Regions from separate parts of the Pseudobacillus badius genome, predicted to be linked through region 1. Evidence: riboswitches for the same ligand, from Rfam matches in the RefSeq annotation. Region 1 holds a riboswitch; each other region holds the start of a gene.

Region 1 (7,192 bases):
CCGCCGGATTATTCACAGGAGATCGCCAAAAGAGTCGGAACGCTCCATGAGAAAACCGCCCGGCTTTTTACAGATTCGGCGGGGGCGCTTTTAAAAGAAAAAAGTGCTGCAGGCTTTAAGTTGGCTTATCAATCAGATCAACACTTATTTACAAAAACAGAAACACTTTGCCGTTTTCAGCGGGAAGAATGGCGTTATCATCGTTTTACAGCAGAAGACAGGCGCAAAGTCCACTTTTATGTTAAAAAGCTGGAGACCTTGCGGCAAATTCATTTTCATATTGGCAACTTAATGATCCTCGAGCCTGAACCGCTCTTTTGGAACAGCGGCCAGAAAGACCGGATTTGGCAATCGATTCTTTCCTTAGCCGCCTTTATTGAAAATCCAAATAAGGAGTTGAAGCAGCCGCTCCATCAATCTATGCAGCCGATTATGGAGGAATTTTGGTACGCAAAAGCTGAAGCAGGCTCAGAATCCGGCGAAATGAACAGACTGTTTTCCATTGAGATCTCTTTTTTGTATGAAGTGTTAGCCATTTTCGAATTAGCAGAAGAACTGCAGTCGCATTCTACTTTTCTGCAAAAACAATCTTCTCCTCCTTTGTATGATTACCGAAAATAAAATCGCCTTTCTTCCCCATTTATGAAACAATAAACCAAAAAAAGAAGATTTTTTTCATTTTTAAATTGACTTTTTATGTTTTATATGAATGAATCCGGGAATAAATAAAGCAAGCACGGAATACTAAAAAAGCAAGGAGGAAACAAACAATGGGCTTTATAATGTTTTTAATTGTTGGAGGAATTATCGGTTGGTTAGCCGGACTTATTTTAGGAAAGGACATTCCAGGCGGTATTATCGGTAACATCATTGCTGGTATTATTGGTGCTTGGGTAGGCGGCGCACTTTTCGGAGACTGGGGTCCTGACCTCGGCGGTATCGCGATTGTGCCTGCGTTAATTGGTTCAATCATCCTCGTATTTATTGTTAGCTTTATTATGAAGAGCATGAATCGCAGCCGTGCTTAATGATTAACAAAGGGAGTTCGGAATAAAACCATTCCGAACTCCCTTTAATTTTGTTTGAACAGCAGCCTTACTTTGTATGTCCCTACTGCAGGGGCGCTTTCCGATTTTCTTTTACAAAGAGACTCGCGGTTTTGCCGCTTGCAAAGCTTGTTCAAAATCAGCTATTAAATCTTCAGCGGCTTCTAATCCGACAGATAATCTCAACAAGCCGTCCGTAATTCCTCTTTTATATCTTTCTTCCCGAGGCATTGCTGCATGAGACATTTTTGCCGGATAGGACAAAATCGACTCTACTGCGCCTAAACTGACAGCAAACACCGGAATTTCCACTTGATTCACAAATCTCTGCACGGCTTCTTCACTGTTTAATTCAAAAGAAAGCACTGCTCCCGGACCCGTGGCCTGATAAGAATGAACGACGTGCCCCTCATGATCAGATAACCCAGGATAATATACTTTTTCTACTAGCTCATGCTTCTGCAAAAACTCAGCTAGCGCTTGAGCCGATTTCGAGGACTGCTCCAGGCGGACATGGAGAGTTTTTAACCCGCGCAGCACAAGCCAAGCATCTTGGACACCAAGCACAGCTCCGAATGAATTCTGCAAAGCGTACAGCCGCTCTCCAAGTTCCTTGTCTTTCGTCACAGCCAGACCGGCAAGAACATCGCTATGGCCCGATAAAAACTTCGTAGCGCTATGGAGAACAAGATCAACCCCCAGCTCAAGCGGACGCTGCAAGGCAGGCGTCAAAAATGTATTATCCACGAATGTTAAACAGCCGTTTGCTCTAGCCAGCTTAACAATTCCCCTTATATCAATCACCTTCAGCAGCGGGTTAGAAGGTGTCTCCATATAAATCAGCTTCGTGTTCTCTTTTATATTTAAAGCAACTTCATGGAGATTAGTCATATCAACAAATGTATAGTCTATGCCGAAGCGATTCAAAACACTTGTCACCATACGATAGGTGCCGCCATAGACATCTTCCGTTATCAGGATATGATCTCCCTTAGAAAGCAAAAGAAAGGCGGTCGAAATAGCTGCCATCCCTGAGGAAAAAGCGAACCCGCGCACGCCGCCCTCTAATTCAGCAATAGCTGTCTCCAGCGCTTCCCTCGTCGGATTTCCGGAACGGCTGTAATCATAGCTGCCAAATTGATCAAAGTCTTTCTGATGAAACGTTGAAGCATGTTGAATCGGCACGCTGACTGCCCCGGTTGCCTCATCGAATTTATGGCGGTTGTGCAACAATTTGGTTTGAAAAGAATATTCACTGCTCATCATTCTCACCCCTTCATTTTCTTAAAAGCTTGCGTTAAATCTGCTATTAAATCTGCCGGATGCTCAATTCCAACCGAAAAGCGGAGCAGCCGATTGCACACGCCGTTTTGAACACGAACCTCTTCAGGCACATCCATATGGGTCTGTGTTGCCGGATAGGTAATAAAGCTCTCCACTCCTCCAAGGCTTTCAGCGAACGAAATCAGGCGCAAATTCGCCAAGAAGCTATTGACCCATGTTTCCGACGCCAGCCGAAACGACAGCATTCCTCCTCGCCCTGGATATAAAACATCGGTTACTTCAGGACAACATCGCAGAAACTCTGAAATTTGCTTCGCATTTTCTTCATGCTGTCTCATGCGCAAACTTAGCGTTTTCATGCCCCGCATAAGAAGCCAGGAATCGAGAGGAGCCAATACCGCGCCAGCCGCATTTTGCATTTCCGCTACAGCAAGCGCGAGCCTCTCTCCTTTCACAGCAATCAAGCCAGCCAGGACGTCATTATGCCCTCCCAAATATTTGGTTGCGCTATGAATGACAATATCGGCTCCCTGAGTGAGCGGGCGCTGCAAAAAAGGAGTATAGAACGTGTTATCGACAATCAGCAGCAAATCATGTTCTTTGGCTAAGTTAGCCGCAGCCTCGAGATCTGCCTCCTGCATGAGCGGATTCGTCGGCGTTTCTAAGAAGAGAACCTTCGTTTTATCTGTGATTTTCTTTTTTGTTTCGTTTATATCTTGAAAGCTGTCGTAAAGGAACGACAATCCGAACTTTCTCCAGCCTCTTTCAAACAGGCGGTACGTGCCGCCATATAAATCAGCGGAAACAATCCACTCCTCTCCGGGTTCTGAGAGCGCCAAAAGTGTTTGAATGGCAGCCATCCCAGAGGAAAAAGCAAAACCCGCATCCCCGCCTTCCAAATCAGCAATGGCTTTTTCCAGGGTTTGGCGCGTCGGGTTTCCTGTACGAATATAATCATAACCAGTAGAACGGCCGATGCCTTCATGACGATAAGCGGTAGAAAAGTAAACAGGGACGTTCACCGTTCCTGTTACGGATTCACTTCTATTTCCAATTTGCGCCAGCAATGTTTCGATGTGTGTATGCGACATTTCCCTCTCTCCTTTATATAAAAAAATAAAAAGCCTTCTTAAAGAAGAAGGCTTTTCATGATCTTCCTCTCATCTTCCGGGATCACTCCCGCTGGAATTAGCACCTTGACTTTATATAGCCGGTTGCTGAAGCATCTTCGGGCCAGTCCCTCCGCTTCTCTTGATAAGAACTTATAAAATTTTGATTTTTTTAAATGTACAGTAAAATGATCGAAATGGCAAGGGTTTTTCTAATTATTTATTTTTGAGCAAACTGTTGATCGATCAGTGCTGAAAAATCAGGCTGCTCCTTTAAAAACTTTAAGTCGTAAGAAGAATTGGCAAATTCCTGAACTACTTTCTCATTAACATCAGCTGTATACGTGATTCTTTGCCAAGCATTGTCCACTACGTCCTTCGCTAAATCCTGCTTTGTATCCCTTTTAATTGCTGCTATTGTCAGCTTTTTCGCCTCTTCCGGATGTTCATTAATAAACTTGATCGCTTTCTGGTGGGCATCTACAATTTCTTGTACAAGCTCCGGGTCTTCCTTTATTAGTTTGCCGCTTGTGGCCAGCACGGAATTAGGCAACGTTTTGCCGAAGGAAATTTCATTGCTGTCCACGATGACTTTAGCCCCTGCTTCTTTCACGAGCAGCGTCCCCCAAGGTTCAGGAACAGCCGCTATATCAACTCTTCCAGATTCAAACAATCCTGCATATTGGGCCGGCTTGCCTGTTGTATGCTTCAGCGTGCCGCCGATGCGATTCGATTCAATGCCGAAGTCCTTGATAAATGTTTCCATCTGAACGTCGTGCGTGCAGCCGACTCCCGGCGTAATAAATGTTTTGCCGGCAAAGTCTTTGACTGAATGAATGCCGCTTCCTTTGCGGGCAACGATGGTAGTGCCCCCTGAAGAGCTGCCAGCAACAATTTTAACATCGGCTCCGTTCGTAAAGTTATTCATCACTGGACCGGGTCCCACGAGCCCTGCTTGAACATCGCCTGTTTTCAGCGCCACCATAAAAGCCCCGCCATCCGGGAATGATTTATATTCCACATTGACTTCCTTGCCGAGCGCTTCCTCGTAATAGCCCTTTTCCCTGGCAATCATAGCCGGTACATGGTCAAGGTTTGGAAAATAACCGATCACAACTTTCTTTTTCTCTCCGCTTTTTCCTTCTTCTGCAGCATTGCAGCCGGATAACACACCAGCTAACAACAGCATCATCAAGCTAAAGTAGCCAAGCTTCTTTTTCATCATTTCTCCCTCACTCGCCTAAAGTATTAATTCGTTTCCAATCCCCAGCGGCGCATCACATTCTTCTCCACTCTTTGGAAAAATGCATAATCGACGATGCTGCCGATGATGCCAATTAAAATCATGACAGCGATCACCAGACTCATATCTCCAAAATCAGAGGCATACTTCAATGTATAGCCGAGTCCCGGTCCTGTACTTAAAATCTCAGCGGCCATCAGCGCGCGCCAGGCAAATGCCCAAGCCAGCCGCACACCTGTCACAGCATAAGGAATAGCCGCCGGAAAAATAACCCTGACAAATAAATCGATTCCCCGCGAGCCCATTGTTTGCGCTGCCCGAATATAAAGAGGAGCCACACTTTTAATGCCCATCCGCATATTAATAGTCATAACGAGCGTGCCTCCGAGAACAACAATAAAAATAACCGATTTTTCATTCAAGCCAAACCACATAATAGCAAGCGGCAGCCAGACAATGCTTGGTACGCTTTGAAGCGCCAATATAAGCGAGCCCAGCGTTTCATCAGCTGTTTTTGATTTCGCCAGCAAAATGCCCAGGCCCACGCCGAGCGCCAAAGAAATCAGCAAGCCGATAAACAAGCGCTGGAAGCTGGCTGCTAAATCAAAAATTAATGTTCTATCGGCAAACCCGCGAACAAGCGCCTGCCAAACATCTGTCGGCTTTGGCATGACATCCGGGGTCCAGCCGCCGGCCCGCACAATTCCTTCCCAGGCAATTAATAAGACGGCGAAGAAGATAAGTTGTTTAATGATTCGCTGCATAAGCTAGTTCCTCTTTCACTACTTTGTCTATTTCATTTTTCAACAGCAAACTGATTTTCTTTTCAAGCTGAATAACTTCCTTCTGATCGAATTGCCGCGGTCTTTGGAGATTGACTGGAATATCGGCAATGATGGTTCCCGGCTGCGTGCCCATAACAATGATCCGGTCAGACAGCTTGATGGATTCTGAAATACTGTGCGTAACGAATAAAATCGTTTTTTGTGTCTCCACCCAAATTTTCTCGAGCTCCGTATGCATGCGCGCCCTTGTCTGTTCATCGAGCGCACCAAATGGCTCATCCATGAGCAGCACTTTCGGATTCATTGCCAGCGCCCGGGCGATCGCTACCCGCTGCTGCATTCCTCCTGACAGCTCGTGAGGATAGTGGCCTCCGTAGTGAGACAGCTGCACCATTTGCAAAAACTTTCGCGCTCTTTCTTTTGCTTCTTTTTTGCTCATTTCTTTTTTCAACGGAAACATTACATTCTCTTCTACATTCAGCCAAGGAAATAAAGCAGCTTGCTGAAACACCATGCCTCTGTCTTTCCCCGGCTTTTTGATCGTTTTTCCTTCAAGCTTGATTTGCCCTGACGATGCTTCGCTTAGCCCGGCCACCATGGACAAAAGAGTAGATTTTCCGCACCCTGAAGGACCAAGTATAGAAACAAATTCTCCTTCATTAATCACTGCGTTCACATCAACAAGCACATCGTTTACAACATTGTTGTTCGTAAACTGTTTATTAATATGATCTATGTGTAAAAACATGTAATCACCATCTTTTTAATTAATCTTATATATTTAATCGGATTTATAAGTATTATATACTGTATGCATAGAAAGTCAATTGTTTCCTAAAAATTTTTTACTTACTGTCAATTGAATTTTCTGACTTTTCTGTTGATTATCTCTTTAGGATGTTATAGAATTAAAAACATTACTTCTTGGAGCGAACGCAGCGTCATGATTGTTTATTAAATAAGGAGAAGAGGAGATTATGAAAAATTTAAAAGAAGAAGCATTGGAAATCCATCGCAGTCATCAAGGGAAGCTGGAAACAAAGGCCAAATTGAGCGTTAAAAGCCTTAGAGACCTGAGTCTCGTCTATTCTCCAGGAGTTGCCGAGCCATGCCTTGCGATTCAAGAAAATAGCGCAAAGCTTTATGATTATACGATGAAGGCTAACACCGTAGCTGTTATTTCCGACGGCACATCCGTCCTCGGTCTTGGCGATATTGGAGCAGATGCTTCTTTGCCAGTTATGGAGGGAAAAGCGATTTTGCTTAAAAACTTTGCCGGTGTGGACGCTTTTCCGCTTTGTTTAGATACAAAAGACCCTGAAGAAGTTATCAAGACAGTAAAATTGCTCACTTCGTCGTTTGGGGGCGTAAATCTCGAGGATATTAAAGCGCCTAATTGCTTCTTGATTGAAAAACGTTTAAAAGAGGAGCTGGATATTCCGGTCTTTCACGATGATCAGCACGGCACAGCCATTGTGACGCTAGCTGGATTAATTAACGCCTTGAAATTTGTGAACAAATCTTTCACTGAAATTAAAGTAGTGATTAATGGAGCGGGAGCCGCCGGCATCGCCATCGCTAAACTGCTGGCTAATTTTGGGGTAAAGGAACTTATTATGTGCGATACGAAAGGCGCTGTTTATAAAGGGCGCCAGCACGGAATGAACCCGGTAAAGGAAGAAGTCGCTTCCTTTACGAACGGCAGCGGGGCAAGAGGTACATTAG
Region 2 (7,192 bases), on a different contig from region 1:
GGGATTTATTTCCGAACATGACTTTAAAATTGCGTCGAAGCTTGCCTATGTTATTGCTGGAGGAAAGTTGCCGTTTGGAACAGAGGTAGATGAAGAATATTTACTGGACCTTGAACGGGAGGCTTTTCTTAGCTTGATTGCTGAGCCGAAATCGCAGCAGCGCATGCAGCATATGCTCATGAAAGGAAAGCCGCTGCGCAACTAACAAGATGGTTTACTGATTCCAGTACGGATGAAAAAGCAAGGGGGAGAAAGCTGATGAAAGAAGCGGTAATCGTTGCCGGCGCCAGAACACCTGTCGGGCGGGCAAAGAAAGGAACGCTCGCCACATACCGCCCGGATGATTTAGGGGCAGTGGCAGTAAAAGAAACGATCAAACGCGCTGGAAAGTATGAAGGGGAAATCGATGATTTAATCATGGGCTGTTCGATGCCCGAAGCGGAGCAAGGCTTAAACATGGCCCGCAATATCGGGGCGCTCGCCGGTCTTTCTTGCAACGTGCCGGCCGTGACAATCAATCGCTATTGTTCTTCCGGGCTGCAGGCTATTGCCTATGCAGCTGAACGGATCATGACTGGCCAGGCTGAAACAATTATTGCCGGCGGAGCAGAATCTATGAGTCTTGTCCCCGTCATGGGTCATGTTGTTCGTCCGAATCTGCGCATCGCTGAGGAAATGCCGGAATATTACATGAGTATGGGGCATACCGCGGAAGAAGTAGCCAAAAAGTTCGGCATTACCCGTGAAGAACAAGATGCTTTCGCTGTTCGAAGCCATCAGCGGGCAGCACAAGCAATTGCCGATGGGAAATTTGCCGATGAAATTGTCCCGGTAGAGGTAACCATGCGTCAAGTAGGAGCGGATCGCAAGTTAGTAGAAAAGACGATTCAGTTCACACAGGATGAAGGTGTTCGTCCAGGAACAAATATGGAGGTGCTTTCCAAGCTGCGCCCGGCGTTCTCAGCAAAAGGGACAGTTACCGCGGGGAACTCCTCGCAAACGAGCGACGGCGCTGCAGCGGTGATGGTCATGGAGCGGGAAAGAGCAGAGACTCTCGGATTAAAGCCGATGGCGAAATTCCGGTCATTCGCGGTTGGCGGAGTGCCGCCGGAAATTATGGGAGTCGGTCCGGTTGTGGCCATCCCTAAAGCCTTAAAGCTTGCAGGTCTGGAACTTTCTGATATTGGTCTCATTGAATTGAATGAAGCATTTGCCTCGCAATCGATCCAAGTGATCAGAGAGCTTGGACTGGATGAAGACAAGGTGAATGTAAATGGCGGAGCGATTGCTCTCGGCCATCCGCTTGGCTGCTCGGGAGCAAAGCTGACATTGACGCTTTTGCATGAAATGAAGCGGCGCGGGGAGCAGTTTGGAATGGTTTCTATGTGCATCGGCGGCGGAATGGGAGCAGCCGGCGTCTTTGAATTATTGTAAATTCAACGAATAAAAGGGAAATGGGAGGAATCTTATATGGCAAACCAAACAGAAAAACAAGCGGTTAAAGGCGGAGCATTTCTGATTGAGGATCTAACATGCGACCAGGTGTTTACACCGGAAGACTTTTCTGATGAGCAAAAAATGATCGCCAAAACAACAGAAGAGTATGTTCATAACAGTGTGATGCCGCAAGTCCCTTATTTGGAGAAGCATGAGTTTGACCGTTCAGTAAAACTGCTTCAAGAAGCGGGAGAGCTTGGACTGCTCAGTGCGGATGTACCGGAAGAGTATGGCGGACTGAACCTTGATAAAGTCAGCTCTGCGCTAATTGCGGAAAAGATGTCAATTGCCGGCGGCTTTTCTATTACTCATGGAGCGCACGTAGGAATCGGCTCCTTGCCGATCGTCTTGTTTGGGAATGAAGAACAAAAGCAAAAGTATTTGCCGTTTTTAGCGACAGGAGAAAAAATTGCTGCCTACGCCTTAACGGAGCCAGGGTCCGGTTCGGATGCATTGGGAGCGAAAACAACAGCAAAATTAAATGCTGCCGGTACTCATTATCTATTAAATGGAGAAAAGCAGTGGATTACAAACTCGGCGTTTGCTGATGTATTCGTTGTGTACGCGAAAATCGATGGTGACAAATTCTCTGCTTTTATCGTAGAAAAGGAGTTTCCGGGTGTGTCCACTGGAGCAGAAGAAGATAAAATGGGAATTAAAAGCTCGTCCACGCGCACGCTTATCTTACAAGATGCAGAAGTGCCGAAAGAAAACTTGCTTGGTGAAGCTGGAAGAGGCCATGTAATTGCCTTTAACATTTTAAATATCGGCCGCTATAAATTAGGGGTTGGCGCGGTTGGAAGCTCCAAGCGGGCGCTGGACATTTCCTTAAAGTATGCAAACGGGCGCCAGCAGTTTAAAACGCCGATTTCTTCTTTTAATCTTATGAAAGAGAAATTTGCCAACATGGCTTCTAAAATTTATGCGAGTGAAAGTGCCATTTACCGCACAGTTGGTTATTTCGAGGATCGGATGAGCCAGCTTTCAGCAGAAGAACAAAAGGACGGATTGGCGGTGGCAGCTTCTATCGCTGAATATGCAATCGAATGCTCACTTGGCAAATTCTTTGGATCTGAAGTGCTTGATTATGTAGTTGACGAAGGTGTCCAAATTCATGGAGGCTACGGGTTCATGGAAGAATATGAAATTGCCAGAATGTATCGTGATTCCCGCATCAACCGTATTTTTGAAGGGACGAATGAAATTAACCGCCTGCTTGTGCCGGGCACCTATGTCCGCAAGGCATTCAAAGGCGAATTGCCGCTGTTTGAAAAAGCAAAGGAACTGCAAAGCGAAGTGATGATGCTGATGCCGGAGGAAGTTGGCACGGAGGCGCTTGAGCAGGAAAAGTATCTAGTGAAGAATGCCAAGAAAATAGGATTGCTCGCCGCTGGCTTGGCCGTTCAAAAATATGGGAAAGCACTTGAGAAAGAGCAAGAAGTGTTAGCCAATATCGCTGACATCGTCAACAACATTTATGCGATGGAGTCTGTCGTACTGCGAACAGAAAAAGCGATAGCCAAAGCGGGAGAGGAAAAAGCGAAGCAAAAATTGCTGTATACGCAAATTTTCTGCCAGGAAGCATTCAATCAAATAGAAGCTGACGCAAAAGAGACGCTGATCGCGGTTGAAGAAGGCGACACATTGCGTATGATGATGTCGGTGCTCCGTAAGTTAACGAGATACACTCCGATAAATGTCATCGCGAAAAAGCGTGAGGCAGCAGACCGTTTAATTGCAGCGGAAAAGTATATCGTTTGATGGAAGAAGCTGCGCCCTGAAAAGTCATATTTCAGGGCGTTTTTAGTGCTTGCTTCCGGCGGGGTGACTGGAAAGCAAACTTTCATTATGCACTTGCTTTGTCTTTTATATAAAAAGGAGTTATATTTTAATTAGCGAGGCAGGAGATTCGAGAAAGATAGCGAAAATAGTCTTAAGCCTGATGCTGTGCACAAGAGGAGGCTGATGAAAGAATGTCATTAACGTTTTACTGGTATCCGAAGTGCGGAACGTGCCGCAATGCGAAGAAATGGCTCGAAGAACATAATGTTGCTTTTCAAGAAATACATATTGTGGAACAACCGCCTTCTAAGGAAGAATTAAGAGAACTGTATCAAAAAAGCGGGCTGGAATTAAAAAAGTTTTTCAATACGAGCGGCAAAAAATATCGCGAGCTTGGATTGAAAGATAAGATAGGCACCGCTTCCGATGAAGAGCTGCTGGAACTGCTCGCTTCTGACGGCATGCTTATTAAGCGGCCGCTAACGACAAATGGCGAAAATGTAACAGTCGGCTTTAAAGAAGATGAATTTGAAAAGCAGTGGTTGTAAAGGGTGCATAAAGCCTGTTTTTCTTGCTTTATGCCTTTATAATAAGTAAAGTTTTAATTGAGATCAGGTAATGGAGGGATTTGCATGAGCACACCGAAAGAATTGCGTTATTCAGAAGAACATGAATGGGTAAAAACAGAAGGAGATAAAGTCCGTATTGGAATTACGCATTTTGCGCAATCCGAGCTGGGGGATATCGTGTTTGTTGAGCTTCCATCTGTAGGAGACGAAATCAAAGCTGATGAGCCATTTGGCAGCGTAGAGTCTGTTAAAACGGTTTCTGAGCTATATGCTCCTGTCAGCGGAAAAGTGGTTGAAGTCAACGAGGAGCTTGACGATAATCCTGAATTCGTGAACGAATCACCATATGAGAAAGCATGGATGGTCGTTGTCGAATTATCTGATTCTGCTCAACTGGACAACTTAATGACCGCTGAGCAGTATGACGAAATGACACAGGAAGATTAATTAGTGATCAAAGAACACTTCCAGCTCAGGAAGTGTTCTTTTGCCATTTTTTAAAGTGCCCAACAAAGACAGGTCGAACTGTAAGGCAAGATATTCAGACGGTGGAGGGATATGTATGCGTACAGAAAAAACAATTATTGTGGAAGGGGCTTCAGACCGGAAGAAAGTACAGGAGATTGTGAGAGAACCTGTAGAAATCATTTGTACCAATGGCACAATCGGATTAAGCCGGATGGATGAGCTGATTGATATCCTGGAAGGACATGATGTCTACATCCTTGTGGATGCCGATCAGGCAGGGGAAAAGCTGCGCCGGCAATTTATTCGCGAGTTGCCTGAAGCCCGCCATTTATATATTGACCGCGTCTATAAAGAAGTTGCTACCGCTCCCTACCGTCATCTGGCTTCTGTGCTGCTTGGCGCCAATATTGATGTACACGGAGAGTTTTTGCAAAAGGATGGATAACATGCAGAAGGAACAAGAGATCAGCGGCATGATCGAATCAAACCGTTTAGCAGCTGTTTATGCATACACTCCGCTATGCGGAACTTGCCAGCTCGCAGGGAAAATGGTAGAGGTTGCAGAGAAGATTGCCCGCCATTTTGCATGGGCTCGACTGGATGTAAATTATCATGAAGAGTTTGCTATTCGCTATGGTGTGGAAAGCGTGCCCTGCCTGCTGATTTTTCAAGAAGGACAACTGATGGAAAAAATTTATGCTTTCCAATCTGTACCTTATATATATGAAAAGCTGAATCAATATACTTGAAAGCCGTTTCCTTGATGGGAACGGCTTTTTTTAGGACAGCCCTGTGCATCCAGTACGCTGATGCTTTCGTTTGCTTCGCATTCATTTTGTCAAAACATGCGCTGGACAGCGCGCACTTTGTCGAGCAATTAATAAAGGAAATTTCCCCTTTGCTTGGAAGTTATAGTTAAAGTGAAAGAGAGCAGAGGGGGAAATAAAAATGAAAGAAAAGTTAGCGTCTGTACAGGCAGCTTGCCAGGGAAGAACGCATATCTGGCCATTGCTCCCGCTCGAACCGGTGCGTGTCCTGTTAACAGGAGAAGAGGAAAGCTGGCTGCTGGTGATCAGTCATCAAGGGATGGAATTTTCAAAGGAAAGCACAGATCATTGGCATTTAAAGCTGACAGGAAGAGTGGAGCCCCTTTTAGAAGGCCAAGGGCAGCTGCGCTTGTATGAAGCCATGGGAGCGGTGGAAGTATCAGGTTTTTACCAGGTGAAACTGTGGTTTGAATCCTTGCTCTGGTTGTGCCGTCCTTATTATGAAACATCTGACAGTGCATGAAAAAACATTTTTAGAAAGAGTCATTGACAATTTTCGAGGAATAATGATAAAATCAATTCCACTAAGAAGAATATACTGCATACTGCTCTTATCAAGAGAGGTGGAGGGATGTGCCCGATGAAGCCCGGCAACCGTCAGCAGCAAATTGCTTGTTGAAAAGGTGCCAATTCACACAAAGCCCCGTGCTTTGGGAGATGAGAGAAAGGAACCTGTTAAATTACGCCTTTCTGCTCATTTTGCAGAAAGGCTTTTTATTTTCTGGGTGGAATGGAGGAAAACCGCCGAATGATTTCAATAGAAAACGTGAAGAAAGTCTTTTCCACAAAAAATGGAAAAGTGACGGCAGTAGATGATATTGATTTAACGATAGATAAAGGAGAGATTTTTGGCATCATCGGTTACAGCGGAGCCGGAAAGAGTACATTGATCCGCATGTTCAACGGCTTAGAAACGCCATCTTCCGGTTCGGTTGTGGTAGCCGGCAGGGAAATGTCAAAAATCAAGGGGAGAGAATTGCGTCAAGCCCGTCAGGAAATCGGGATGATCTTCCAGCACTTCAACCTTCTCTGGTCCAGAACCGTGCGGGACAATATTGCTTTTCCATTGGAGATTGCCGGTGTAGCCAAAGAGGAGCGGCTGAAGAAGGTAGAGGAGCTGATTAAGCTAGTTGGTCTTGAAGGAAGGGGAGATTCCTATCCTTCACAGTTGAGCGGCGGACAAAAGCAGCGCGTCGGTATTGCCAGGGCGCTCGCCAATGATCCGAAAGTGCTTTTATGCGATGAAGCGACATCAGCGCTTGATCCACAAACAACAGATGCTATCTTAGATCTGCTTGTGGACATTAATAAGCGCCTCGGCCTGACAATTGTGCTCATCACTCATGAAATGCATGTGATCCGGAAGATTTGCCACCGGGTCGCTGTCATGGAAGCTGGACGCGTTGTCGAGCTTGGACCGGTGCTGAGCGTGTTTAAATCGCCGGAGCAGCCAATTACCAAGCGGTTTGTTCAGCAAGTAACAGAATTGGAGGAATCCAAAGAAACGATTGCCCACTTGCTGGAACAGTTTCCTGAAGGCAAAGTGGTTAAGCTTACATTTATCGGCGAAAACGCAGAGCAGCCGGTCATTACAAATTTAATCCGCCAATTCAATATTGCGGTAAATATCGTACAAGGGAAAGTCTCTCAAACGCAAAACGGAGCGTATGGTTCGCTGTTCGTTCATTTGACGGGCGAGCAGGAGGAACTGGCGAAAGCGGTGGCTTATCTCGACAAGCAAGAAGTCAGCTCGGAGGTGATCAGCCATGCTTGAACAATGGTTCCCTAACGTAGATTGGGAAAAGATATGGGAAGCGACCAACGAAACGCTTTATATGACAGGCGTATCTGTATTGGCGACTTTTATCCTGGGTATACTGCTCGGTTTGCTGTTATTTTTAACAGCTAAAGGGAATATTTGGGAAAATAAAGCGATGTATAGTATTGTCTCTGCTTTCGTCAATATTTTCCGTTCGATTCCTTTTATTATACTAATCATTTTATTAATCCCATTTACAAAAGCACTGATCGGTACAATGATTGGTGAGA
Region 3 (7,192 bases), on a different contig from region 1:
TGAGCAAGCAGTCAGCGAATTAGCTCCGAGTCTTCATAAATTTGACAGCGTGGCCGTCGGTCCTGGAATGAGCCGATTTGCCGGCGGCGATAAATGGATGAAAGGCCTTCTGGATTCCTTGCACGGCCAGCCGGTTGTCATGGATGCGGATGCGTTATATTTGATTAAAGACGAACTGGAAATGTTGCACCAATATGAGGGAGAGGTTATTTTGACGCCTCATCCCGGAGAAATGGCTGCTTTACTGAAGAAAACGGTGCAAGAGGTAGAGGAAGACCGATTGACGATCTCTAGAGATTTTGCTAAAGAGCATCAGATTTATGTATTGCTGAAAGGGCACCGCTCAGTGGTGGCTACACCAAGCGGAGAAGTGTATGTCAATCCGCATGGCAATAGTTCGCTTGGAAAAGGCGGAAGCGGCGATGTGCTGACAGGAATGATTGCTTCTTTTCTAGCCCAAGGAGCCCAGCCGGTCGCTGCCCTTATTGCGGCCAGTTATTTGCATGCCAGAGCGGGCGAGGAGAGGGCTGCCTTCTTATCTCATTATGGTGTTATGCCTTTTGATATTATCGCGGGGGTGTGCCATCTTCTGCAGGAGATGGAAAAGTGAAAACAGCAGAAATGAAGAAAGGTGTCCCAAAGTGAAATTTCGGAACACCTTTCTTTTGCTTAACAAAATGTATCGGAGGATTTCGGGTTTTTCAACCCGAAGAGAGGGCGGATAAATAAAGCTGCGTAAGTACCCAGCATAGCCATAACCATCCATACCCAGCCGTGAAGGCTGAAGGAGGCGATTCCGCCGAAATAGGCTCCGATATTACAACCGAAAGAGAGACGGGCGCCATAGCCCATTAATAGCCCGCCAATAATAGCAGCTGCTGCCACTTTCGGCTGAATTTTTTTCGGCTTGAATGTCCCCTGAAACGCCGCAGAAATAAAAGCCCCTAAAATAATTCCAAAGTTCATGACACTTGTAGAATCTGCCAAAACAGTTTGTGTAAGAGCCTCCCCGTTAGCACCCGAGAAAAAGCCCCAGCTTGATACGTCTATACCCATAGCCATAAGCGCTTTCCCGCCCCAAAGAGCAAAGGCGGAAGTAATGCCCCACGGATTTCCTCTAACAGTTAATGTTAATGCGTTTAACAAGGCCAGCACAACAGCGGCGGTGATTAACGGCCAAGAGCCCCGGAATACTTTCTTCCAGCCGGCAGTAGTCGGCAGGGGTTTCATCATTGGCGGGTTTTTCTTCCTGGCAATTTGCACGGTTATCCAATAAATTGCGGCAAAAAGAATCAATTGAACAATGAGCGCGCCGAAGTAGCCAAGCCCTGTTGATTCAGCTAAAGAAATCGGCGGAAGAGATGGCGTCTCTTCCATCCAGAATGTAAAGTGGTAAGCGCCAAGAACAGATCCGGCAATAAAAGCAAGAAGCGTTAAAACCATTGAAGATGCCCCGCCGCCTACCTGATATAACGTTCCTGAAGCACAGCCATTACCAAGCTGCATTCCAATTCCGAAGATAAATGAACCAAAAATCAAGCTTGTGCCTACTGGAGAGACATAGCCGGCGGGAGTGACACCCGTGAAGCTGAAGCCTGTACCCAGTATAAGCGCAAATAACGCCGAAGCCATAGCTAACATAATCATGTGTGCCTGCAGTCCTTGAACGTTGCCGACAGACATTAGCCGGCGGAAGGCAGAGGTAAAGCCGAACCGGGCATACAGCAGCGTCACTCCTAAGGCAAGCCCAATGGTGAATAAAACGCCTTGAGTCCAATTAGCCGTTTGAACAATAGCGGCAAAAAGAAGAATAGCTATAATAATCCCGGCAGCAGCCTGTGGCTTTTGCATTGGATTCAGCCGGGTAACAACCGTTGTAGAACGATAACCTCGGCTCGCCGGTGTTGATAAAGTTGTTTGCGGCAATTAAAACACCTCTTATCCTATTAAAATAGTTGGTATTATTATTTATCATACCTCTTTTTGATGAAAAAATAAAGCGCTATGTGCAAGAAAGAGAGGAAGCTGGCCAGAGCCTGATATCTGCAAAAGAGTATTCCGGTTAAATAAGGCATAAAAAAAGACCGCTGGAAAGCCAGCGATCTCAAATGGTCGGCAGCTGTGCATTTTTCCTGCGGACCGTTCTGCCAGTCTCTTTATCATCGATTACTTGCTTTATTGCTTCCACTTGCACACGTCCAGAGAAAAATACAGCTCCGCCTCCCATATCCGCTAGCCGGTCAGGAGTGAGGGAATTGACCAGACGTTTTTCGCCCGGCTCATCTGACCAAAGCCCTTGGCTCACCACTACGCCCGGAAGAACATGGTCGCCTACGACAGCGGTTAATTGACACTCTCCGCGATGATTCCAGAGGCGGACTGTAGTGCCGTTTTCGACGCCTAAACGGCCGGCATCTTCGTGATTGATAAATAGCTTCGGTGCTTTTTCGAGCTTTCTATGTTTCTCGTTATGAGAAAATGTAGAGTTTAAAAAGTTATGGTTCGGTCCGGGCACAAACAGGAATGGGAAATCCTTCTCTTCTGCTAATGGCATGTGCGTCGGCAGCGCTGGATGACCATCTATTTTCATTTTTTCGGAATACAGCTCAATTTTGCCGCTCGGCGTTTTTAAGCTGTTAAGCGGTACACGTGTATTGGTCGCCTTGACAAAGCGCTTGTTTGTAAGCTCTTCGTATGTGATGACAGGGAAGTGGGGATTGTCTTTATGATTGATAGCTTGTTCGATTAATTGCTCATCTGTATCTTTCAATGCTTGTTCTTCAAAGCCCATAGCCTGCGCCAGCAGACGGAAGACATCAGGATTCGATTTACTTTCTCCGTAAGGCGGAATGACAGGCTCTTGGAGCTGGAGATAGTTATGCCAATAAGATGTATATAAATCTGTATTTTCAAAGGCGGAGGTAGCCGGAAGAACAATATCGGCAAACCGGGCTGTTTCGGTTAAGAACAGATCATGTACAACTGTAAATAAATCTTCCCGTGCTAAGCCCGCTCTCACTTTATTAGAATCCGGCGCTACAACAGCAGGATTCGTATTATAGACAAACAATGAACGGATGGGCGGCTCCAGCTCAAGCAAGGCCTTTCCTAGATGATTCATGTTGATGATCCTTGTCGGCTGCGCCAACAGCTCCGGCCGCTGCAGAGCCCTCGTGTTATAAGCTAAATAACCGGAATTAGATTTAAGGGCGCCGCCGCCTTTTTTTCGCCATTGGCCTGTCAAGGCGGGCAAGCAAGCGATGGTGCGGACAATCATCCCGCCATTGTCGTGGTGCTGCAGGCCGTTTCCGATGCGGATCATGGAAGGGGAGGCTGTTCCATACAAACGAGCCAGCTTGTATATGTCTTCAACAGGGACACCGGTTAAAGCAGAAACGCTCTGAGGCTCGTAAGCTTCCACCTGCTCTTCCAGCTCCTTGAAGCCGACTGTATATTCTTTCAGAAATGACTGATCGACAAGCTTTTCTTTATAGAGAATGTGCATAACACCAAGAGCAAGAGCGCCATCTGTGCCGGGAAGAATGGGGATAAACCAATCGGCCATTCGTCCAGTCTGGTTTTTGTGAACATCAATGACAACGATTTTTGCTCCGTTTTTCCGTGCTTTTTGAGCAATCATCATTTGATGCATATTTGTGCTGACAGCATTGATGCCCCAGAGGATAAATAGCTTGGTTTCCGACATTTCTTCAGGGTCTGTCCCAAAGCTTCCGCCCATCGTATAGCTGAAGCCGACTGAGCCGGCAACAGAACAAATGGTTTGATCAAGCCGGCTGGCCCCGAGGCGATGAAAAAAGCGCCGGTCCATTCCTTCCGCGCTCAGCTTTCCCATGTTCCCATAAAAGCTGTACGGGAGGATGGATTCGGCCCCTTCCTCTGCCATTAGTTTTTTCCAGCGGGAGGAAATAGTTTCGATCGCTTCGTCCCAGCTGATCGGAGCGAATGCTCCTTCGCCTTTTTGGCCGATTCGCTTTAACGGTGTTTTGATTCTTTTATGGTCATATAAGCGTTCGCTCATATTTCTCACCTTGTTGCAAATGCTTCCTTGCGTTACGGGGTGGTCAGGATCGCCTTCGATCTGAACAATTTTCCCGTCTTTTTTGTGTACAAGCAGCCCGCACTGATCCGGACAGTCAAGTGAACAAACTGAAGGCACTGTTCCATTTTGGATATTAATATATGATTGCATGTTCAGCATCCTCTCCTCACAAAAATTGCTTCACCGCTTTTATCATAGCAAATAAATAGTAAGAACGTTCGGAAAATATTTCTATCTTCTGCTCGCTAACCGTCTGGCTTTCAGTAGTTTCCAAATAATGGATAAAGAAAAAACTATTGACACTTTCCGCAGGGCGTGTCATAATCCTAGTAAATTTATATGAATCTGAAAATAGTGAATAAACTCTTATCAAGAGCAGGTGGAGGGATGAGCCCTATGAAGCCCGGCAACCGACTTACATGTAAGCACGGTGCTAATTCTCACAGCAGCAATGCTGAAAGATAAGAAGTTGTTTTTTCGAAAACCTCTTCTTATTTGTGAAGAGGTTTTTTATTTTCTCTCTAGCAGAAAGCTCCAGCTATATAGTAAAAAGAAAGAAGTGATGCCACCTTGAGAAAGCCCGTCATCTTTTGCGACTTTGATGGTACAGTGACGAAGAAAGACAATATCATTAGCATTATGAAGAAGTTTGCTCCGCCCGAGTGGGAGAAGTGGAAAGAAGGGGTGCTTTCCCAATCGGTCAGCATTCAGGAAGGCGTTGGAAATATGTTTGCTCTCCTGCCTTCTTCTCTCCGCCAGGAAATGGTTGATTTTGTTTTAGAAACAGCGGAAGTGAGAGAGGGATTCGGAGAGTTTGTGCGCTACACAGAAAAGCAAGAGATTCCTCTTTATATTGTCAGCGGCGGCATTGACTTTTTTGTGAAGCCGTTGCTTGAACCTTTTCACTCCATTGCGGGAGTATATTGCAACGAAGCGGATTTCAGCGGAGAACATATTCGCATTCTTTGGCCGCATGGCTGCGATCAAGCATGCCCGAGCCAAAACTGCGGCTGCTGTAAACCAGCCCTTATCCGCCGTACCGCCAGCCAGGGAGAGCATACGGTTGTAATCGGTGATTCCGTTACCGATTTGCAAGCAGCAAAAATAGCCGATTCGGTAATGGCCAGAGATTATTTATCTGAAAAGTGCACAGAACTGTCGATCCCTTTTCAGCCGTTTGATACGTTTTATGATTGTATCGATCGTTTGGAAAAACTGAAGCAGAATATAAGATAACAATTCCGAATATTGCCAATAATCGAAGGAGGTTCGTCATGACAACAATTAAAATCCAAGAAACTAATGAAATCATTGATAACCAGGAAGAGGTCGTTTCATTTTTGCAGCAGCAGGACGTTATTTATGAGCATTGGGACATTTCAAAACTTCCTGTTCACTTACAAGAGAAGTATGTGTTAAGTGATGAGGAAAAAAAGGAAATTTTAACCGCTTTTGAAGCGGAAATTAAAGATATTGCTGAGAGGCGAGGCTATCAAGCATGGGATGTGATTTCATTAGCCGATCACACGCCTAATCTAGAAGAGCTATTAACAAACTTCCAGCGTGAGCATCACCATACAGATGATGAAGTGCGCTTTATTGCAAGCGGCCATGGCGTCTTCGTTATTCAAGGCAAGGACGGCCGGTTTTTTGAGGTACACCTCAACCCTGGGGATCTTATTTCGGTTCCAGAAAGCGTCCGTCATTATTTTACATTGTCTGATGACCGCAAAGTGGTTGCTGTCCGGATTTTTGTCACTGAAGAGGGCTGGGTGCCGGTTTACTAAAAGAGCAGTGCCCGTCCAGCTTTAACGGCAGTCTGTGCAAATAGGCGAAAGGCAGATGGAGATTGACCAAATGGCAGAGGAGGACATTTTATGGGAGTAACAGCGACTTATCTGTTTCCGGCACATCCCGATCAGGAAAAGAGAGCGGAGCAATATGCTTTGGGCCTCACCGTCGGTTCCTGGACAGATATCCCGCATCTTGAGCGGCAGCAGCTGCAGAAAAATAAAGGAGAGGTTGTATCGGTAGAAAAGGGTGAAAAGAAGGATACGGTAAAAATCCATTATCCATCCGCCAATTTTTCTGCGGATCTTCCGGCAATCTTAACGACCGTTTATGGGAAGCTTTCTTTTTTCGAAGGTCATGAGCTGATTGATTTAACCTTTGATGAGGAACTGCTTCGGCAATTTCCCGGTCCGCGCTTTGGCGTGGAAGGTGTGAGGGAGCAGTTGAGCCTTTATGACCGTCCGTTGCTGATGGCTATTTTTAAGGGTGTGATAGGAAGGGATTTGTCCTTTTTCTCTGCTCAGTTGGAGGATTTGCTGGCAGGGGGCATTGATTTAATCAAGGATGACGAAATTCTTTTTGAAAACGAGCTGACACCTTTTGAGAAGAGAATCATCGCGGCCAAAGATATTATTAGACGCCATTATGAACATACAGGGCAAAAGGCTTTATATGCAGTGAATGTATCTGGGAGATCAAACGAGCTGCATGCGAAGGCCGAACGGGCGCAAGAGCTTGGCGCGAATGCTTTATTATTCAACGTTCACGCCTATGGCTTGGATACGCTGCAAGCGCTGCGCGAGAATGACAATATTCGCTTGCCGATTATGGCCCATTCGGCTTTATCGGGTGTACTGGCTGGACAGCCGGGCGGCTATTCTTATTCGTTGCTAGTGGGAAAACTGACACGCATGACAGGCGGGGACTTTTCGCTGTTTCCAAGCCCATATGGCAATGTAGCTATCCCATCTGCGGATGCCTTGGCGATTGGCCGCGCACTAACAGAAGAAAGTTATTTTCAGCAAGCCTTTTCTGTGCCTTCAGCAGGGATTCATCCAGGAATGGTGCCGCAGCTGTTGAAGGATTTTGGCAGCGAAAGTTTGGTGATCAACGCAGGAGGCGGGGTATTTGGGCATCCGGACGGACCGATCAACGGTGCGCAGGCTTTCCGGGCAGCTATTCATGCCGGTGTGAGAAATATTTCTTTGCCGGAAGCGGCTGAAATGTCTGAACCCTTAAAGAGAGCGATCGACCAATGGGGAATTGTAACGACTTCATAAAGCGGTTGTTTAGGCTGTCCAACAAGCGGGCGTTTGCCCGTCGTTTCAAAGTTATTTCATT
Region 4 (7,192 bases), on a different contig from region 1:
CAGCTTCTGTTCTGCTGCTTTCTCCCCGCCAATAACGAGCAGCCAAAGAGTGCTTGTTTGGTGATCAAAGACAGCCCATTCATCAAAAACTTGAAAATAGAGAACTGGCAGTCTAAGGTCCTCCTCCGCACAATCCGGCAGCTTTTCAATATAACGGGCATAATCATAGCTGATATAGCCGATCGCCCCGCCTTGAAAATCAGGAAGCCCTTCTTGCTTAGGAAGTTGGAATTCTTTCATCCAACTCTCCAATTCAGCAAGCGGCGCTCCCTTGCGCTTTTCTTCACTGTCTGCCGTCTGAATTTGAATGCCTTCCTCGTCAGACAGCACAACCGCTGACGGCGATAACCCGGCTATGCTGTAACGCCCTCCTCTTCCGCTTTCAAGAAACACATGATGGGCTTCACTTTTAGTCAGAGATTTATATTGATAGAAAAACTTTTCCTTAGTGTAAGGAAGCGTTCGGTAACATATTTGTCGTTCATTCACTCGTTTTCATCCTTTTTTGTCTTAGTCTTTTTCATCATACTAGACAAGCCGGAAAGAAAAAAGCATCGAAACAGCATTTTTTTGCCGTTGCTTTTCTGTTCGCGGCCTCTATCTTTTATAATAGAAGAAAACGAGTAAAAAAGGCGGCGGGAAACAATGGAAGACCATACTTCAATCCAGAAGGCTCAATCAGCAATCACAGCAGAGACCTTAATGAAAGACCTTCAGTCCCTTGGAGTGAGACAAGGAGATGTTCTTATCGTGCATTCTTCTCTGCGTTCCATCGGCTGGGTGGCTGGCGGCGAAAACACTGTGATCCAAGCACTTATGGAATCCGTTTCCAGCAGCGGAACCATTGTCATGCCGGCACAAACCAGCGATAACACAGATCCAAAATACTGGAAAAATCCGCCGGTACCAGAAGAGTGGTGGCCGAGTATTCGTTACTTCATGCCTGCCTATTTGCCGGATATCACCTCTACGTTAGGGATGGGACGGATCGCTGAAGCCTTTCGGACGTTTCCTGATGTCAAGCGAAGCGGCCACCCCTCTTGTTCGTTTACAGCATGGGGAAAGCATGCTTCTTTCATCACTGACCATCATTCAGTGGACTTTGCCTTTGGAGAACAGTCACCGCTTGCCCGATTATATGAGCTTGATGCGGCCGCTTTATTTATCGGCACGGACTACAGCTCATGTACCGCTATGCACCTTGGTGAATACCGGGCAAACGATGGCCGCAAAGCTTTTAAGCAAGGCTCAGCAATGATGGAAAACGGAGAACGGGTCTGGCGAGTTTATTGGGAGCTTGAAGAAACATCCGAGCGGTTTAATGAAATCGGCCAAGCCTTCGAACAAGAAATCCCGGTTGCGACAGGCTCTCTCGCCCAGTCTGCTTGCAAGCTGATTCCTATTCGTCCGCTTGTTGATTTCACCGCCCGTTACTTCAACAGCCTTTCAAAGCAACAAAGCGATTAACTGCTGCTGGAAAGGGAGCCTCTTCTTCCAGCTCCGCCCATCCTTGCTCTATCGCCTCTAAAAAAGAATGAACGGCGATCTGCTGAACAAAGATGGCTTCAAAACCAATTTCCCGCAAAAGATCCCAATAATCTGGCAGGCTGCCTATATACTTTGCGTCCGCCGATTGCTGCAGTGCAGAAGGCTCAGCCAAATCAATCACCAGGCGACCGCCCGGATTCAACAAATGAAAGCTCTGTCGCAGCCATTCTTCTCCATTCTCTAAGAAATGGATGCCCAACTGGGAGGCTGCCACATCAAATCCGGATTTCACAGAGTTGAAAACAGCGGAAGAAGCCATAACAATCCTGGCTTTATTCGCATGTATGATAGCGGGAGGCAAAGAGTCTCCAATCCATAATACATTCTCCTCCTGCTTGATATTTGCTGTTTGCAGAAAACTGCCGGATGAAATCGTCCATCCTAACACTTGGTCACTCGCTACTCCTTTTCGATCTGTTACCGCCATATGTCGTTCCTCCTTTTTTTAATAATCCAAACAAAAGAAAAACCTCTTCAGATAAGAAGAGGTTTTCAAATAATCCGCTCTCTTATCTGCCAGCTTTCGCTGCAAGAATTAGCACCGTGCCCCCATATACGGGGGTCGGTTGCCGGGCTTCATTGGGCTTGTCCCTCCACCTGCTCTTGATAAGATATTCATTGTTATTTAATTCATTCAGCTATTGTTAAGCCAACTAGTTGGCACTTTAAATAAATTCATTTTTCAGTTCATTCGAATTATTGCACGATTACACTCGGCTGTCAACCTGCTTTTTAAAAATATTCAGCTGGGCAATACGGCGAACAGCTTCTTGTATTTGTTCTTCAGATGCGACCAGGCCGGCACGGACATACCCCTCGCCGCGCTCGCCAAAACCAATTCCCGGTGCAAAAGCTACGCCTGCCTTTTCGAGAAGCAGCTCGCTAAACTGCTGAGATGTATACCCTTTCGGCACTTTCAGCCAGGCAAAAAAAGAGCCCTCCGGTGCGGTGACTTCCCAGCCAATTTCTTGTAAACGGCTGATGAGCAAGTTGCGGCGCGCCTCATACATCGCCTGCTGCTGATGCACCTGCTCCTGCGGACCAAGCAAAGCAGCTGCGGCTGCTTCTTGAATGCCCCCGTACAAACTGCAATGCAAATGTTCCTGCATTAACTCCAAGGCAGCAATCACGCTCGGATTGCCAACTGCAAATCCGATTCTCCAGCCTGCCATATTATATGTCTTTGACATAGTATAAATTTCAATGCCGTGCTCCTTCGCCCCATTGGCTTGAAGATAACTAATCGGTCTTTTCCCATCGAACCCAATAGCTCCGTAAGCAAAGTCATGAACAATACAAATCCCGTGTTCATCAGCAAATTGAATCGTCTTTTCAAAAAAAGCGGAATCTGCCATTGCTCCTGTCGGGTTATTTGGATAATTGATAAACAGGAGCTTTGCTTTTTCAGCTACCTCTTTTGGAATCTTTTCATAGCGAGGCAAAAAACCGTTTTCTGCTTCAAGCGGCAGCATGTGCATATCAGCGCCGGCAAGAGCGATGCCGGACCAATAGTCGGGATATCCCGGGTCGGGCACGAGCGCTATATCCCCCGGATTCAGCAAGCATTGCGGCAACTCGACTAATCCAGCTTTGCCGCCGATAATAAGGGCTATTTCTTTTTCCGGGTCTGCTTCAACGCCATACTCCCTTTTATAAAAATCAGCACAAGCCTTTTTCACATGGCTAAAGCCTTGGAAAGGCGGATATTTGTCATTAGCGGGATTGTCAGCTGCTGCCTTCAATGCCTCCTTGATATGGGAGAATGCTGGCTGGTCAGGACTCCCCTGTGCCAAATTGATTATGTCCTGTCCCTTGTCAGAGGCCTCCTTAATCTGTTGGCCCAATTTAGCGAAGAATTGCTCCGGCAAGGCCTGAAGCCGATTAGCTGTTTCAAAAGTCTTCATTCACGCAGCCCTCGCTTTCAAATTATAGTTAATAATGGTATAACGAAAGGGAGAGAAAGTAAAGTAAGAATTTTCGGAAAGGAAAGTGGGGTTGAAATGAAATTAAAAACTGCAGTTATCCAAATGGATATCGCCTTTGGCGATCCAGAGGAAAATTACAAGCGAGCAGAAAAATGGCTGCAAAAAGCATCTGATCAAGGCTGCCAGCTGGCGGTGCTGCCTGAACTGTGGACAACTGGCTATGATTTAACGAGGCTTGATGAGATCGCGGATAAGGAAGCAGCCAAGACAGTGCAATTCTTATCGGCACAAGCTAAAAAACATCGCATGCACTTAATTGGCGGCTCCGTAGCCAATGAAACACAAGAGGGTGTGGAAAATACACTAATTGTTATTAATAAAGAGGGAGAACTGCTGAAAAAATACAGCAAACTGCACCTGTTCCGGTTAATGGAAGAAGAGAAGTTTTTAAAAGCGGGAAAAGATGACGGCTTATTTATGCTTGAAAACGAACAGATGGCCGCTTTTATTTGCTATGACATCCGCTTTCCTGAATGGCTAAGAAAACACGTACTGGCAGGGGCGAACGTCTTATTTATCCCTGCTGAATGGCCGCTTGCCCGCAAGGACCATTGGCGGACATTGCTGATTGCCAGAGCCATAGAGAACCAAAGCTATGTTGTAGGCTGCAACCGCAGCGGTGAAGACCCTAAAAATAAATTCGCCGGCCATTCCATTATCGTTGATCCATGGGGAGAAGTGGTTGCCGAAGCAGGAGAAGAAGAGGAAATGCTCATAGCTGAAATGGATCTTTCGCAAGTAGCGGAGATAAGAAAACGCATCCCCATCTTCGAAGACCGCCGCCCGGCATTTTATGAGTGAACAGGAAGAAACCCGGGAAATTTCCCGGGTTTTCATCTAACGGCAGCCGAACTGCCTGAATAACAAGGACGGTTACTCTCCTGTTTAATCCCACTCATACGGTGTTTCCTGGTAAACATAATAGTTTAGCCAGTTGGAAAACAATAAGTGGGCATGCGAACGCCACTTGTTTATTGGCTTTTTTGTCGGATTATTGTCCGGGAAATAGTTTTTTGGCATGTCGATATCGAGCCCCTTCGCTAAATCCCGTGCATATTCTTCGGAAAGTGTATGCGCCTCGTACTCCAGATGTCCAGTAATCATAATATGGCGCTCATCTTTTGACATGATAATAAATGCGCCTGCTTCCTCGGAGTAAGCTAAAAGCTGCAAATCGTTATGGTCTTTAATCTTTTCTATCTCAACATCTGTGTAGCGAGAATGGGGCGCATAGAAAAGATCATCAAATCCGCGCATCAGCTTCACCGTAGGTTCATTCACTGTATGACTGAACACACCGGAACATTTCTTGGGCAATTCAAATTTGCCGATACCGAAATAATGATAAAGCGCTGCTTGGGCCCCCCAGCAAATGTGGAGAAGAGAAGTAACATTTGTCTTGGCCCAATCCATTATCTCTGTTAATTCTTCCCAGTAACTGACTTCTTCAAATTCCATCAATTCGATAGGCGCTCCAGTAATAATCATGCCGTCAATGCGCCTGCCCTTGACTTCCTCGAATGTTGTATAAAATTGCTGCAAGTGGGATTTGCTGACATTCCTTGATTCATATGTAGCTGTATACAAAAAAGATACGTTTACTTGAAGTGGTGTGTTGCCGAGCAGCCGCAGAAGCTGGGCTTCTGTTTTCTCTTTTTCCGGCATTAGGTTCAGAATTAAAATATTTAACGGACGGATATCCTGGCGGCGTGCCCGATCCACGTCCATCACGAAAATATTCTCTTTCTCCAGAATCTCACGTGCCGGCAATTGCTGCGGTATATTAATCGGCATCTTTCTACCCCCTTTTGGTTTTGAATTTTCAATAAACTATTATAGACAGCCCCTCTTGTAAAATACAAGAACTGTTTTTTCTCCTCGGGCTGTACCCGCGCAAAAAAAGCCTGCAAAAGAGCTTTTCTTTGCAGGCAGATAGATTATTTCAATTTTAATTTAGCCAGTGCATCAGCTAAAGCGGTATTAATCGGTTCATCCTTCGATTGCTTTTTCAAATATTGATTTACATCTTGCTTTGTCGCTTTATTTCCGGACTGTTGCTTCCGCCGCTTCTGGAAGGCCGACATTTTTTCTCTGTATCCGCATTTGCAGACAAAGATCTGTCCTTCCCCTTCCCCGCGAAGCTCAAGTTTTTTATGGCAGTTTGGACAGCGGGCATTCGTCAATTTTGCTACATTTTTGCGGTAGCCGCACTCTCGGTCCTGGCATACAAGCATCTTCCCTTTTTTTCCGTTCACTTCCAGCAATAATTTCCCGCAATCCGGACATTGGCTGCCTGTTATATTATCATGTTTGAACTTTCTGTCGCTGTTTTTAATTTCATTGGTTACTGCTTTGGCATAACTGCCAATTTCTTTCATAAAAGCTTGCGGCTTCAGTTTGCCCTTCGCAATGGCCTCAAGCTTTTGCTCCCACTCTCCTGTTAAAGCAGGCGACTTTAATTCGCTTGGCACCAGCTCGAGCAATTGCTTGCCTTTGGAGGTAAGAATGATATCTTTGCCTTTCTTCTCAATCAAAAAGGTATTAAACAGCTTTTCGATAATATCTGCCCGGGTCGCCACTGTTCCCAGTCCGCCTGTCTGGCTGAGCGTTTGTTTGAGCTGTTTGTTTTCCTCTTCCATGTACTTTGCCGGGTTTTCCATTGCTGACAAAAGGGTTCCTTCGTTAAAACGGGCCGGCGGGCTCGTTTCTCCCCGGGTAGGCGTTAACGCCGTTACTTCAAGCTCTGCTCCTTGTTTAACAGGAGGCAGGGAAGCTTCATCGTCTTCCTCTTTCCCGTACACTTCTTTCCAGCCAAGAGAAGTAATGACTTTTCCTTTAGCTGTAAATGTCTCTGATCCAATCTTTGCTTCCACTGTCGTTTGCTCATACTCAAACGGCGGCAGCAATACAGCTAAAAAGCGCTTAACAATTAAATCGTAAATCTTACGCTCCTTGTCGCTTAAATCATTTAAAATAGCCGTTTGCTCCGTCGGTACAATGGCATGATGATCCGATACCTTGGCGTCGTTGACAAAAGACTTGTTTGGCTTGATTCCGTTTTTCTTTACCTTAGCTGCATATTTCGTATAAGGATTAATTTCGACAGCCTCTACTCTCTCTCTCAGCGTATCCACCATATCGCTTGATAAATAGCGGGAATCGGTACGCGGATAAGTAACGAGTTTATGCTGCTCATACAGCTTTTGCATAATCGACAGTGTTTCTTTTGCCGAATAGCCAAAAATTTTGTGGGCATCGCGCTGAAGCTCCGTTAAATCGTACAACTCGGGAGCATAAGACTTTTTGGCCGCCTTTTTCACACTGGCAACCACCGCTTTTTGACCGCGAATCGCCTTTAAAAGTTGATCCCGCTTCTCTTCTGAAAAGGTTTTCGTGTCATTTGACTTTGCGTCTTTCCAGGTCAGCTTAATGTCTCCAGCGACGGCAGCAATGCCATAATAGCTTTTGGGCTTGAATTGCTTAATTTCTTCTTCCCTTTTTGCAATGATCGCCAGCGTAGGAGTCTGCACACGGCCGCAGGAAAGCTGGGCATTAAACTTTGTAGTTAAAGCCCGGGTAGCATTAATTCCGACAAGCCAGTCGGCTTCTGCACGAGCTACAGCGGAACGGTACAAATTTTCATATTCCCGGCCGTCTTT

The links. A riboswitch is a leader RNA that binds a small molecule or an ion and turns the genes downstream of it on or off. The one in region 1 is predicted to bind S-adenosylmethionine.
Region 2: linked by a shared signal. The riboswitch ahead of B1A98_RS15830 (methionine ABC transporter ATP-binding protein) and the one ahead of B1A98_RS00945 (methionine biosynthesis PLP-dependent protein) in region 1 are both predicted to bind S-adenosylmethionine.
Region 3: linked by a shared signal. The riboswitch ahead of B1A98_RS17910 (2-hydroxy-3-keto-5-methylthiopentenyl-1-phosphate phosphatase) and the one ahead of B1A98_RS00945 (methionine biosynthesis PLP-dependent protein) in region 1 are both predicted to bind S-adenosylmethionine.
Region 4: linked by a shared signal. The riboswitch ahead of B1A98_RS14120 (class I SAM-dependent methyltransferase) and the one ahead of B1A98_RS00945 (methionine biosynthesis PLP-dependent protein) in region 1 are both predicted to bind S-adenosylmethionine.

Annotation. Positions count from the first base shown of each region.
Region 1 covers NZ_MWMM01000001.1:189,102-196,293, reverse strand. The annotation lists gene B1A98_RS00960 (aromatic acid exporter family protein) at 1-621, shown strand, start outside; gene B1A98_RS00955 (GlsB/YeaQ/YmgE family stress response membrane protein) at 771-1,028, shown strand; gene metC (cystathionine beta-lyase) at 1,140-2,309, opposite strand; gene B1A98_RS00945 (methionine biosynthesis PLP-dependent protein) at 2,315-3,421, opposite strand; SAM riboswitch class I at 3,488-3,591, opposite strand; gene B1A98_RS00940 (aliphatic sulfonate ABC transporter substrate-binding protein) at 3,660-4,661, opposite strand; gene B1A98_RS00935 (ABC transporter permease) at 4,688-5,446, opposite strand; gene B1A98_RS00930 (ABC transporter ATP-binding protein) at 5,430-6,215, opposite strand; gene B1A98_RS00925 (NAD(P)-dependent malic enzyme) at 6,445-7,192, shown strand, end outside.
Region 2 covers NZ_MWMM01000012.1:56,356-63,547, forward strand. The annotation lists gene B1A98_RS15790 (3-hydroxyacyl-CoA dehydrogenase/enoyl-CoA hydratase family protein) at 1-205, shown strand, start outside; gene B1A98_RS15795 (acetyl-CoA C-acetyltransferase) at 259-1,434, shown strand; gene B1A98_RS15800 (acyl-CoA dehydrogenase family protein) at 1,471-3,258, shown strand; gene B1A98_RS15805 (arsenate reductase family protein) at 3,471-3,827, shown strand; gene gcvH (glycine cleavage system protein GcvH) at 3,912-4,295, shown strand; gene B1A98_RS15815 (toprim domain-containing protein) at 4,411-4,761, shown strand; gene B1A98_RS15820 (thioredoxin family protein) at 4,763-5,065, shown strand; gene B1A98_RS15825 (hypothetical protein) at 5,265-5,606, shown strand; SAM riboswitch class I at 5,692-5,807, shown strand; gene B1A98_RS15830 (methionine ABC transporter ATP-binding protein) at 5,892-6,917, shown strand; gene B1A98_RS15835 (methionine ABC transporter permease) at 6,910-7,192, shown strand, end outside.
Region 3 covers NZ_MWMM01000018.1:37,722-44,913, reverse strand. The annotation lists gene B1A98_RS17925 (NAD(P)H-hydrate dehydratase) at 1-610, shown strand, start outside; gene B1A98_RS17920 (YeeE/YedE family protein) at 670-1,851, opposite strand; gene B1A98_RS17915 (molybdopterin oxidoreductase family protein) at 2,105-4,210, opposite strand; SAM riboswitch class I at 4,424-4,528, shown strand; gene B1A98_RS17910 (2-hydroxy-3-keto-5-methylthiopentenyl-1-phosphate phosphatase) at 4,631-5,296, shown strand; gene B1A98_RS17905 (1,2-dihydroxy-3-keto-5-methylthiopentene dioxygenase) at 5,335-5,847, shown strand; gene B1A98_RS17900 (2,3-diketo-5-methylthiopentyl-1-phosphate enolase) at 5,938-7,131, shown strand.
Region 4 covers NZ_MWMM01000009.1:27,188-34,379, reverse strand. The annotation lists gene pabB (aminodeoxychorismate synthase, component I) at 1-489, opposite strand, end outside; gene B1A98_RS14125 (AAC(3) family N-acetyltransferase) at 646-1,467, shown strand; gene B1A98_RS14120 (class I SAM-dependent methyltransferase) at 1,436-1,975, opposite strand; SAM riboswitch class I at 2,055-2,161, opposite strand; gene B1A98_RS14115 (pyridoxal phosphate-dependent aminotransferase) at 2,256-3,452, opposite strand; gene B1A98_RS14110 (carbon-nitrogen family hydrolase) at 3,549-4,334, shown strand; gene metA (homoserine O-acetyltransferase MetA) at 4,419-5,327, opposite strand; gene B1A98_RS14100 (DNA topoisomerase III) at 5,471-7,192, opposite strand, start outside.